DNA from 4 places in the Kluyvera intermedia genome. Region 1 is predicted to be linked to each of the others. Evidence: predicted binding sites of a transcription regulator. Region 1 holds the regulator's gene; each other region holds the start of a gene.
What was found. Region 1 encodes Fur, which represses iron uptake genes when iron is present. Its sites were predicted from a motif close to ATAATAATGAGAACNACTATCAA; they were not measured.
Positions count from the first base shown of each region.

Region 2: a site for Fur is predicted at 1,485-1,507, ahead of U0026_RS10460 (TonB-dependent siderophore receptor). Genes of this name have one in related genera too.
Region 3: a site for Fur is predicted at 1,713-1,735, ahead of ftnA (non-heme ferritin). Genes of this name have one in related genera too.
Region 4: a site for Fur is predicted at 1,458-1,480, ahead of sufA (Fe-S cluster assembly scaffold SufA). Genes of this name have one in related genera too.

Region 1 is NZ_CP139986.1:3,308,274-3,311,425, forward strand. It holds gene ybfF (esterase) at 1-127, shown strand, start outside; gene ybfE (LexA regulated protein) at 258-551, shown strand; gene fldA (flavodoxin FldA) at 702-1,232, shown strand; gene fur (ferric iron uptake transcriptional regulator) at 1,527-1,979, shown strand; gene U0026_RS16010 (ChiQ/YbfN family lipoprotein) at 2,101-2,442, opposite strand; gene chiP (chitoporin ChiP) at 2,493-3,152, opposite strand, start outside.
Region 2 is NZ_CP139986.1:2,150,350-2,153,501, reverse strand. It holds gene U0026_RS10460 (TonB-dependent siderophore receptor) at 1-1,456, opposite strand, end outside; gene U0026_RS10455 (GlsB/YeaQ/YmgE family stress response membrane protein) at 1,606-1,860, opposite strand; gene ycgR (flagellar brake protein YcgR) at 2,130-2,861, shown strand; gene emtA (membrane-bound lytic murein transglycosylase EmtA) at 2,862-3,152, opposite strand, start outside.
Region 3 is NZ_CP139986.1:1,970,241-1,973,392, forward strand. It holds gene tyrP (tyrosine transporter TyrP) at 1-651, opposite strand, end outside; gene U0026_RS09485 (YecH family metal-binding protein) at 846-1,085, shown strand; gene ftnA (non-heme ferritin) at 1,120-1,617, opposite strand; gene yecR (YecR family lipoprotein) at 1,806-2,141, opposite strand; gene U0026_RS09500 (HD domain-containing phosphohydrolase) at 2,227-3,152, opposite strand, start outside.
Region 4 is NZ_CP139986.1:2,286,082-2,289,233, forward strand. It holds one part of gene U0026_RS11075 (IS3 family transposase) at 1-806, shown strand, start outside; gene sufA (Fe-S cluster assembly scaffold SufA) at 1,521-1,889, shown strand; gene sufB (Fe-S cluster assembly protein SufB) at 1,900-3,152, shown strand, end outside.

The DNA.
Region 1 (3,152 bases):
TCGCGACTCGCTGCTGGCGCAATTCCCGCAGGCCAAAGCGCACGTGATTGCCGGCGCGGGTCATTGGGTTCACGCCGAAAAACCGGATGCGGTACTGCGCGCTATTCGTCGCTACCTCGCAGAGTGATTAAAAATGCAACGACTGCGCGCCAGAATAGCCGCGGTCGTTGGCGTGTGGGCCCCACTGATGTATGATTGCGCGCTGTCTGCATCGGGCACTGCCCGGTAGCTTGTTTTCCCCGAAGTCACTCAGAACCATGGCAAAAGAACAAACGGACCGTACGACACTAGATTTGTTCGCAAATGAGCGTCGGCCGGGAAGACCAAAAACCAATCCGCTTTCGCGTGACGAACAGCTCCGCATCAACAAGCGCAATCAGTTAAAACGCGACAAGGTTCGTGGGCTGAAGCGCGTTGAGCTGAAGCTGAACATCGAGGCCGTTGATGCGCTCAACGAGCTGGCGACTGCCCGTGATATGAGCCGTAGCGAACTTATCGAAGAAATGTTGATGAGTCAGCTTGCGCTGCTGCACGGACAGGGGAAAGTCTGAAAATCCCCCCAAAACACACTTTCATGTAGCAGAGTGTGCAGTACGGCACGATTGCTGTTTCCGCACCCTTCTCTGTTCTGCTATGATTGCCCTTATCTGTGGGCAATAAGCCACCACCATATCATTAAGTTTCAAGAGGTTATTTTACTCATGGCAATCGTTGGCATCTTCTTCGGTAGCGATACCGGTAATACCGAAAATATCGCAAAAATGATTCAAAAACAGCTTGGTAAAGATGTCGCTGAAGTTCACGACATTGCCAAGAGCAGCAAAGAAGACCTGGCGGCCTTCGACATCCTGCTGCTGGGTATCCCAACCTGGTACTACGGCGAAGCACAGTGTGACTGGGATGATTTCTTCCCAACGCTGGAAGAAGTTGATTTCAATGGTAAACTGGTTGCACTGTTCGGCTGTGGCGACCAGGAAGACTATGCAGAATATTTCTGCGATGCCCTGGGCACCATTCGCGACATCATTGAACCACGTGGTGCTACCATCGTCGGCCATTGGCCTACCGCGGGTTACCACTTTGAAGCGTCAAAAGGCCTTGCCGATGATGATCACTTTGTGGGCCTGGCCATTGATGAAGATCGCCAGCCAGAACTGACCGCTGAGCGCGTTGAGAAGTGGGTTAAGCAGGTTGCGGAAGAGCTGCACCTGGAAGAAATCAAAAACGCCTAGTCGTAATAATGAGGCCGATAATAAATCGCGCCTCATTAATAGGTAAAAGCAATCAAAATAATAGCTACAATTTTTTAACTTTTTGCCACATACCTGTACAATATCTTCTGATTTAGCGTCGTTTCACCGCTTATTTTGTCGGTGAAGCCTCGTTTTTGAAAGCTTAGCTGGCCCGAGCCTTGCTGTTTTCATTTTGCCAGGGGCATTCTATAATGAGACGCATTAATTCGGGTGCATTCTCTGTGAAACTTTCGCTGATGGAAGTTAATCGTTTAGCAACAGGACAGATTCCGCATGACTGACAATAACACCGCATTAAAGAAGGCTGGCCTGAAAGTCACACTTCCACGGTTGAAGATTCTCGAAGTTCTTCAGGAACCAGATAACCACCATGTCAGCGCGGAAGACTTATACAAACGCCTGATCGACATGGGTGAAGAGATTGGCCTAGCCACGGTTTACCGCGTGCTTAACCAATTTGATGATGCTGGCATCGTTACGCGCCACAATTTTGAAGGCGGTAAATCCGTTTTCGAACTGACCCAGCAGCATCACCACGATCACCTTATCTGCCTCGACTGCGGCAAGGTTATCGAGTTCAGCGACGAATCCATTGAAGCTCGTCAGCGTGAAATCGCCACGAAGCATGGAATTCGCTTAACTAACCACAGTCTTTATCTTTACGGTCACTGCGCTGAAGGCGACTGCCGTGAAGAAGAAAACGCTCACGAAATCATCGAGAAATAATTTCTCCGATCTCGTCAAAAGCCAGCCATTGTGCTGGTTTTTTTTTGCCTGTCATTTGCCTAGCACCATGAAAAAACCGCTGCAAGCAGCGGTTTTTTCAGTTATCAACATTGGGGTTATTTTATTTTTGTGGCGTATTATTGCTGCGAATTTCCTGCCAGATTTTATCGCAACGACTGGCGACCGCCTGGTCATTGCCCGTTTTGCGAGCCAGGATACACTGCTGATAATCCAGCACGCGTACGCTTTCCTGACTGGCAAACTGCTCATGCGTTTTATCCTGGCGCAGCACGTTCAGTACGCTCTGACAGGCTTCAATTTTATCCGGATTCCCCTGCGCGGTGTTAATACAGGCGCTGTAAGCATCCTTCAGCTTGCTATCTTCTTTCGGTGCCGGTGAGGGTGACTGTACGCAAGCGGTCAGACCGGCAGCCATTAAGGCGACAATAATTAATTTTTTCATACGACGAGCCTCTTAGCAGCGACAGAGGTCTCCCCCTGCCGCATCCAGCATCAGAAAATAGTGAACGGTGCGATCATCATGAATTTCACGTCGCGCTCATCCTGGAAGATGTTGCCGTAACCACCGCCCCAGCTTGGGATATCGGAGTGGTTGTCGTATTGCGTGAAGTGCAGCTTGAACAGCGTACCCTTCGCACGACCTTCCTGGACGGTATACATCATGTCGAGGCTATAGGCAGACTCTTTGATAGTATTGTTTTTGTCGTAGTAAGCATCCGGGTTCATCTGCCAGGTTGCTGGTTTCGCATCCCACGCATAGACGTAAGACGCACCGACTGCCCAACCCGGCAGGTTCCAGTTTTTCAGGTCATACATTGAACCGAAGAACACTGCTTTTTCGCCGTTGGCGTTGAAGTCTGAGCGGTTGTCCCACCAGATATCCAGACGACCATTAGACGATGCATAGGTCGGGGTCATACGTTGCAGGAAGTAGCCTTGCTGGCCGTCTGCTTTAACCCACGTCCCTTCCAGGCGGAAATCAAAGACTTCATTGAGCTTATAGCCGAAGGTCAATGCTTGCAGCCATGCGGTACCGTCGTAAATATCGTTCACGCCGCCATCGCTGACTTTGTCACGCGTTCCATAGAACTGGTAGCTGGTGGTCAACGGGCCGCCAGGAAGATCAAATTTGTAGCTACCTTTGGCGAAGTA
Region 2 (3,152 bases), 1.2 Mb from region 1:
TGAAGCCTTCGGAGTAGCTGATGAATGGCGATAAACCGTTGTCAAAAGCATACAGCGCGCCCAGACGCTTGGTGACACGGTCTTGCGAAATCCACTCTTTTTTATCGCTATTGAGATAATCGGTGGTGCCGGACTGGTAATCGTCATAGCGCAGGCTGGCAAGAATATTCAGGCCACCGTAGGCCATCTGATCCTGTAAGTAATAGCCTTTCTGGTTGTAGGAAAGACGGTTTTTCTGCGCGGTGTAAAGCCCCAGCGAATCTTCATTCACTAACCCGTAATTCGGGTTACGCATGTCGATGCCAGGCGTGTTGGTAGCATAGTCATAGTTGTAATGTGAATTGAGCTTCTGATAGTCGAACCCGGCCAGCAAGTGGTGCTGCCATTCGCCCAGAGCCAGCGTCCGGGTGACCTGGTTATCAATGTTAAAGCTGTGCAGGTCTTCATCGGTGGTATAGGCAAATCGGTTGAGTTCATAAACCGGATTACCCGCATTACCGGTGGAATAGATGCTTTGCTGATGGGTATCAATATCAAAGTAACGCGCTTTTTGCGTTACCCCCCAGCCGCTGTCGAACTCGTGCTCTAAGCTGTAGCCCACCATCCACTGACGCTGTTTGAAACCACTCCATTTATCGCCCGCGAAATCGCGCTTGTTGGCGTAGCTGGAGCGCAAATAGGAAAGCGGCAGAGGGTTCGACGGCGTCAGGCTTGGGGTGTTCTGTGCCAGGGCATCAATCGTTAGGCGCGTTTTATCGCTTGGCTGCCAGGTCACGCTTGGCGCAACCAGATAGTCTTCATAGCGGGTGGTGTGCGGCTGGTCGTCACCTTCGATGGCCTTACCCAGCAGACGATAGCTCCAGTCGCTGTCAGTAATGCGCCCGGTGGAGTCGATATACCCTTCTTTGAGATTGCGCGTACCGGTATTGAAGCCCATTTCCGTGCGCGGTGTGGTCTGCGGCTTTTTACCCTGAATATTCACCAGTCCGCCCGGCGAACCATTGCCATAGAGTACGGAGGATGGCCCTTTAAGAATATCAACGCTATCAATCAGCAGCGGATCGATACGCGCTTTGGTGTTGCCGGTTACGTTATAGGGCAGTTGGAGACCATTGTAGAATTCGTTGTCGACGGTGAAGCCGCGAATTTTGTATTCGCTCATATAGCTCGTACTGCCGCGCGTCTCCGTTGAGACGCCTGGCGCATAACGCAGAATTTCATTGACTGAAGTCGCGTGACGCTGGCTGATTTCATGCTGACTGAGGGTGTTGATAACCTGCGGCGTTTTACTTTCCGCCACCGCCGATTTGGTGGCGCTGTTGGTCCAGCCCGGTAATTCACTCCCCTCACCCGATGCAGTCACCACCATGGTGGATTCCTGGGCATACCCCTGTGCGGAAAGCGCTAACGCAATCATTCCCGAAAGCGTACAAACGCGAAAAGCGGTCTTTTTCATTATGGTTGTGCTCGATACAAATCAGAGAACGATAATTATTATCATTGTCGTTTGCAATTCAACACCAAAATAAGAAGGGGTATAGAAATGTGATGGGGTTAACACTTTCAGGGAAGCAAAACGGCCCCGACCGGGGCCGTCTGAAACATTTAATCGCGGCGAATCAAACGGAATACCGCCAGTACCACAATGGCACCCACCACAGCGACCAGGAAGCTGTGCAGGTTAAAACCACTCACGCTGCCGCCGAGTCCAAACGTCGTCGCCAGCCAGCCGCCCACGACCGCACCAACAATCCCGAGGATACAGGTGAGAAAGAAACCACCCCCATCACGTCCCGGCATCAGAAATTTAGCAATAATACCGGCAATCAGACCAAAAACAATCCAGGCAATAATACCCATTTTTCCCACCTCTTAGTTCCATTAACAACAATATAAAGCGCCGTCATTCTGCGCCGCTAATGTTTCAAGTATAGGTAATTGTTCTTAAAATACCTGGTTAGACGCTGATATTTTATGCGGATAAATACGGATCTTGACGTAGGCACTGCCTTAAGCGCTTTAAACAGCCCAAACCTGTGGAAATGTTAAGTTTTTTCACTAAGACGCTGAAGTTCTTTTTTTCGACGCCGATAGTGATTGAAGAGTCTGCCATTCAGGAGCCATTCCCGGTGAGTGAGCACAACACACAGTTTCTTAAGCAAAATCCTTTAGCTGTATTAAATGTCCTTCGCGATCTCCAGCACAATAACGCTGCACTTCGCGTGAGTTGGGGATCGCGACAGTTTATTAGCCGTATTCTGGAGGTCAGTCAGCAGCGGTTGATTATCGACTTCGGCAGCCGCGAGGATGATAACAATGCGGCAGTAACGGCGAGAAATATCGCCATGGTTGCAGAAACCAACGGCGCAAAAATTGAGTTCACGGTGCCGCAGATGCAGGTCGAAAATTATCAAGGTCTGCCCGCCTTTGTTATGCCAACGCCGCTTGCAGTGTGGTGCATTCAGCGTCGCGAATATTTCCGTATTCCCGCACCACTGCATCCCGCTTATTTTGGCAAAGCCACGCTGGCGGATAAAAGCGTACTGCGTTTTCGACTGTTTGATTTGTCCCTGGGTGGCATGGGGGCGCTGTTAGATACGTCGCCGCCAGAAAGTCTGGTGCCGGGTATACAGCTTAAAGAGATTGAACTGGATATGGGGCAATGGGGAAGATTTCGCTGTGACGTACAGCTATTAGCCGTCAGCGAACGCAAAGTGGTGGACAGTAAGGGAGAAACGATTGTCACCCCGCGCCTGAGCTTTCGTTTTCTGCATATGAATCCGGTGCTTGAACGCTCGCTCCAGCGAATTATTTTCTCGCTGGAGCGTGAGGCGCGCGAACGGGCGAACAACGTCCGCTGATTACATAGCGTCCATCGCTTTCTTCACTTTCCAGATATAGCGCGGTGCCTGAGGCGAAGGATGGTTGTTCACTACATGGTCGAAGAACTCATCCGCATCCAGATCGTTAATCTCTTCAATCGCTTTTTTGCGATTTGACGAGAAGGTTCGTAACAACGCACCCGCGCCGTTTGAATAGGAAACCATCAGCGCATATTGCATCACCTCCGGGTCATTAATTCCCGCCAGCGATCCGTGCTCCAGAATGCTCAGATAAGCTGCGCCCATTGAGATATTCCGCTCTGGGTTTTT
Region 3 (3,152 bases), 1.3 Mb from region 1:
TATCTGGCGAAGCTTGCGGATATCGCCGCTCATATAGCTGACAATACTCGGTACGCTGCCGTGGAAACCAAATGAGGTAAAGATGACCGGGATTGCGGAAAGCGCCAGGCCTTGTTCCAGCGGTAGCGTTAGCAAATTAATTTTATGAATATGCGGCAATAACAGGATCAGCATCACCACGAGGAAAATAATTTTAGCGCTGAACAAGAAGCGGTTAAAGAGATCGACCAGTGAAGTGCCGATGCAAATAACCAGGCCGCCAATTGCGGTAAACAGCAGTACGCCAAGAGAAGGGGGCATATCGATACTGAACCATTGGCTCAGGCTTGAGGCCAGCAATTCGCCTGCGCCACTGATGTAGGCCGCCGTTAGCGCGTACATCAGGAACATCATGCTAAATCCGGTGATCCATTGCCCGTAACGGCCGAGGTAGCGCAGCGCCAGTGACCCCAACCCGGTATCGGCGGGCACGTGCTGATACACTTCCAGCAGCAGCAAGGCGGTATAGCACATCAGCGCCCACAGGCTGACCAGTAGCACTACCGTCACGCCAAAGCCCACGCCCGCAGAGGCTAGCGGCATCGCCAACATTCCTGCGCCGATGGTGGTGCCAGCCACGATTAAAATACTCCCCAGGGTACGGTTTCTCACGCTTTCCTCTACTTCTGAATGCAATCACAACGAAAGATGTCGCGCAGAGTATGTGAAACCGACGATTTCGTCAAATCTGAATTACAGTGGGTGTACTGTTTTATTTACACAATGTTGGGTGAGAGAAAACTGCGTTAGCGCAAAACATGCAATACAAATACCGTTTATCGTAGCGCTTTATTTGAGGAGGATTAATGGACTCTATTCACGGTCATGAAGTTTTAAATATGATGCTGGAATCAGGCGAACAATACAGCATTGAAAGTCTGGAAAAGGCTATTCAGACACGTTTTGGCGAGCAGGCTCGTTTTCATACTTGTTCAGCTGAAAATATGAGTGCGGCAGAGTTAGTGGCGTTCTTGCATAAAAAAGGAAAGTTTATTCCTACGGAGTCAGGTTTTAATACGGCTGAAAGTAAAATTTGCCGTCATTAATCGGCAGCGGCGTGGATACGCCGCTGCTCGAAAATTAATTTTGGGTATCGAGTGTTGCCAGCTCTTTATCAATAAAGTACAACCCTTCACCGCTTTTACCTGCCAGCGTCAGCTTATCAATCACTGATTTAAACAGTTTCTCTTCTTCATGCTGCTCAGAAACATACCATTGCAGGAAATTAAAGGTTGGATAATCCTGGTTGGTCATCGCGGCGTGCGCCAGCTCATTGATTTTGCTTGTAATGAGTTGCTCATGTTCATAGGTTACGCGGAACAGCTCATCCAGTGATGCATATTCAGCTACCGGCGTTGGCACGGTATTGATGCGCGGCAGGCTGCCTGTATCGGTGAGATAATCGAACAGACGTTGCATGTGGGTCATCTCTTCCTGGGCGTGACGGCGTAAGAATGCGGCGGCCCCTTCAAAACTGTTGAAGCTGCACCAGGCGCTCATCTGTTGATACAGTAAAGAAGAATAGAGCTCGAGATTCATCTGCTCGTTTAATTTCTCGATCATTGGCGCTTTAAGCATGGTTTCGCTCCAGAAAAATACGTTACAAGTTAATTACAGCGAAACTATAAGTTGTTATTAAGTTATTTGCAAAAGGTAAATATAAAATCATTTATTTAATAATGAGAATGGGAATAAAACGCATTGGCATAAATAATATGATGGAAATATGTGAATAATAAATTACGCCGGCAAACCGGCGTGATGGATTAATAATATGCGGTGCTAACCGGAGTATTGGCAATACCACGGCACTGGTACTGAAGGGTGACCTGTTGATTGAGACACAGCGAGCCGCTAGTGGTGGTACAGGTTGTTATGGGCTGCCCAAAAGAAAATGCGTTCGCGTAGCCCATTTGCTGACACGCTTTGTTGGCCTCGGACTGGGCAAGATAGTCATCGGTTTTGGCATTCTGCAAAATGGCCTGACCATAGGTTAATCGCACGATGCCGCTGGTGCTATCCACTCCGCTTACGCTCGCCGCACGGGGAACTGAACACGCGGAAAGTGTCAGGAGGACGGGGATAAGAATGAGGCTTTTCATCAATTCGCTCTGTGCAATCTGTCGTAACCTCATTGTAGCCTTCGCAGTCGGAGGCAATCCTGTGAATAGTCGCCATATCCTGAGGTTAATCCATTCGTGACTCATAAATAGCCTGAAACTGAAGATGCAATTGACTAAATAAAGTCACCAGCGTGGGATCGAAATGGCTGCCCGAACTGGTGACAATAATTTCACAGGCCTGCTCATGCGAGAAACTGGGTTTATAGACCCGTTTTTGTCGCAGAGCATCATAGACATCGGCAATCGCCAGAATACGTGCTTCCACTGGAATAGCTTCCCCAACCAGCCCTTCTGGGTAGCCGCTGCCATCCCATTTTTCATGGTGATAATGAATTAGATTTTCTGCCACTGACCCCAATACTAACCCTTGAACAATGCGCCAGCCTTTCGTGGTGTGCTGCTGAATCTGCTTGAACTCGTCTTCCGTAAGCTTGTCTTTTTTACGCAGAATATGTTCGGGTACGGCAATTTTGCCTATATCGTGCAGTGAAGCATAGGTTTCAATGGCGCGAATCTTTTTGAGCGGCAGCTTTAGGCTACGGGCGAGAAGACTACAGTAGGCGGCAACGCGCCGAATATGGCAGCCGGTTTCATCGTCGTGGACATGATTTATTTTTTCCATCGCTTCGACGATGCTGTGGTTTATGGCGCGATTTTTATTCATATGCCGCCACATCATCAACATCATGCTGAGAATAAAGACCAGTAGGGCTAATAGCCCCGCGCTGATGATCTGCAGGGCGTTTTTACTCAGAGACATGGGGGCGGCGATACTGGTGGGCGGCGTCAATTGGTGACGGTAGTTTGAGATAAGGTGCACCTGGGCTAACAGCGCGTGTAGGGGATGATCGACATTTATCCAGGTACCAATCTGGTAGCTGGAGTTTGTTAGCCCGGCGACCTTCAGCGCGCCCCGGAACAGATCGCTACCCCGCAATGCCTGCTCGAGCGAAGTGAGGTCACCGAGGATAAAGTCAATTTGGTTGTTAT
Region 4 (3,152 bases), 1.0 Mb from region 1:
ATGTTCATCCCAGTGGTTTTTACGCCTGGCTTCAGCAGCCGCATTCACAACGCCATCAGGCAGACCTGAGACTGACAGGACAGATTAAACAGTTCTGGCTGGAATCGGGATGCGTCTATGGTTATCGCAAAATCCATCTGGATCTGCGGGACAGCGGGCAACAGTGCGGAGTGAACAGAGTCTGGCGACTGATGAAACGTGTCGGGATAAAGGCTCAGGTCGGATACCGGAGCCCGCGGGCACGTAAAGGCGAGCCCAGTATCGTGTCGCCCAACAGGCTCCAGCGACAGTTCAATCCGGATGCTCCGGATAAGCGTTGGGTAACGGACATAACCTACATCAGGACCCACGAAGGCTGGCTGTATCTTGCCGTGGTTGTTGATCTGTTCTCACGCAAAATTATCGGCTGGTCCATGCAATCCCGGATGACAAAGGACATTGTCCTGAACGCACTGCTGATGGCTGTATGGCGCCGTAATCCCCAAAAACAGGTGCTGGTTCATTCGGATCAGGGCAGTCAGTACACAAGCCATGAGTGGCAGTCGTTCCTGAAATCACACGGCCTGGAGGGCAGCATGAGCCGTCGCGGTAACTGCCATGATAATGCGGTTGCAGAAAGCTTTTTCCAGTTGTTGAAACGCGAACGGATAAAGAAAAAGAGCTACGGAACGCGGGAAGAAGCCCGCAGCGATATTTTTGATTACATCGAAATGTTTTATAACAGTAAGCGTCGGCATGGTTCCAGCGATCAGATGTCACCGACAGAATATGAAAACCAGTATTATCAACGGCTAGGAAGTGTCTAGATTATCCGTGGCGATTCATTTCTTATCGGGTTTAGACATCTCGCAGCTCTCAAAGGAAACGGGTAAGGCCGTTAAAACTTTATATGCGATACGTCGGAATATCATGGAAAAAACAGGATTTAGATCAATGATTTTCTTGCAGTATATTTATATCCGAAACTATAATTATATGCAAACAGTAATATATCCTGAAATGAGAGGTCTGATACATTGACCTTACTGCCCCTAGATTTTTAGATAATATTTACTGGTGTAAGATAAAATTTGTGTACCTGCGGATAATCTTACTGTGGGTCACGCTCTGTCATTGCTAAGGTGTCCTGGCGTTGGCAAGTTTACCGGCTCTTTATCTAACTCAATCGCAGAGTCTAAATGAGGCATTCAGTTTGAAAAATGTATCAGCCGATGATGCTGAAAACCAAAGAGCCTTACAGAAAGAGAAAGCCACAAAACCAATCAAATAAATAGGTATTATCTATACATCTTTTGCACAACCGCACCCATCACCTATCACTTCAGATAAATCCATTATTTTTCAAAGCATTGTAAAAATTAATCTATATCAATCACCCCAGACTGCAGGGTCTATGCTTATAAAAAGCCCCAATGACAAAGGCGAGTGCAGAATACCCCCACCCGACAGGGGTTGAAGTGATAATCATTATCACTAACATGGTGTTAACGCTTATGTAGCTTCATCGATGAGGTAGACCTATGGAATTGCATTCTGGAACCTTTGATCCCAATGACGCAGCGTGGCAGGGCGTCACGCTGACGCCCTCCGCAGCAGCGCATATCCGGACGCTGGTAAAGCAGCAGCCGGGGATTCAGGGCGTAAGGCTTGGCGTGAAGCAAACTGGCTGTGCAGGGTTTGGTTACGTGCTGGACGCGGTAAGCGAGCCGGATAAAGACGATCTACTGTTTGAATCCGACGGCGCGAAGCTGTGGGTCCCTTTACGCGCCATGCCGTTTATTGACGGCACCGAAGTGGATTATGTGCGCGAAGGTTTAAATCAGCTGTTTAAATATCATAACCCGAAGGCGCAGAACGAATGTGGCTGCGGCGAAAGCTTCGGGGTATAGGCGGTACATAATGACGCGCAATACTGAAGCAACTGACGATGTCCAGACCTGGGCGGATGGCCCGCTGAACTATAAAGAAGGGTTCTTCACCCAACTGAAAACAGACGAACTGGCACAAGGCATCAACGAAGAGGTGGTGCGGGCGATCTCTGCCCGTCGCAACGAACCCGAATGGATGCTGGAGTTCCGACTCAAGGCTTTCCGAGCCTGGCTTTCAATGGAAGAACCGCACTGGTTAAAAGCACACTACGAGGGGCTTAATTACCAGGATTACAGTTATTACTCCGCGCCATCGTGTGGGAACTGCGATGACAGTTGCGCCTCGGAACCTGGAGCGCAACAGCAAACTGGCCCAGCCAGCTTTTTGACAGATGAGGTTGAAGCGGCATTTAACCAACTTGGCGTACCGGTGCGAGAAGGTAGAGAAGTGGCCGTTGACGCCATTTTTGACTCCGTTTCCGTTGCCACTACCTATCGGGAAAAACTGGCCGAGCAGGGCATTATTTTTTGCTCCTTTGGCGAAGCGATTCACGATCATGCTGAGCTGGTAAAGCGCTACCTCGGCACGGTAGTACCGGAAAACGACAATTTCTTTGCCGCGCTAAACGCGGCGGTGGCATCTGACGGTACCTTTATCTACATCCCGAAAGGCGTGCGCTGCCCGATGGAACTGTCGACCTATTTCCGCATTAATGCGGAAAAAACTGGCCAGTTTGAACGCACGATCCTGATTGCCGATGAAGGCAGTTATGTCAGCTATATCGAAGGATGTTCGGCACCGGTACGCGACAGCTATCAGCTGCATGCTGCGGTCGTCGAGGTGATTATTCACAAGGATGCGGAGGTGAAATATTCCACCGTGCAGAACTGGTTCCCTGGCGATAACAACAGCGGTGGGATCCTGAACTTCGTCACTAAACGTGCGCTGTGCGAAGGTGAAAACAGCAAAATGTCGTGGACGCAATCGGAAACCGGTTCGGCGATTACCTGGAAATACCCAAGCTGCATTCTGCGCGGCGATAACTCGGTCGGTGAGTTCTTCTCGGTGGCGCTGACCAGCGGTCATCAGCAGGCAGATACCGGCACCAAAATGATCCACATTGGTAAAAACACCCGATCGACCATTATCTCTAAAGGGATCTCCGCAGGTCACAGCCAGAACAGCTATCGTGGGTTAGTGAAAATCATGCCGACAGCGACCAATGCGCGCAACTTTACCCAGTGTGATTCCATGTTGATTGGTCCGGACTGTGGGGCGCATAC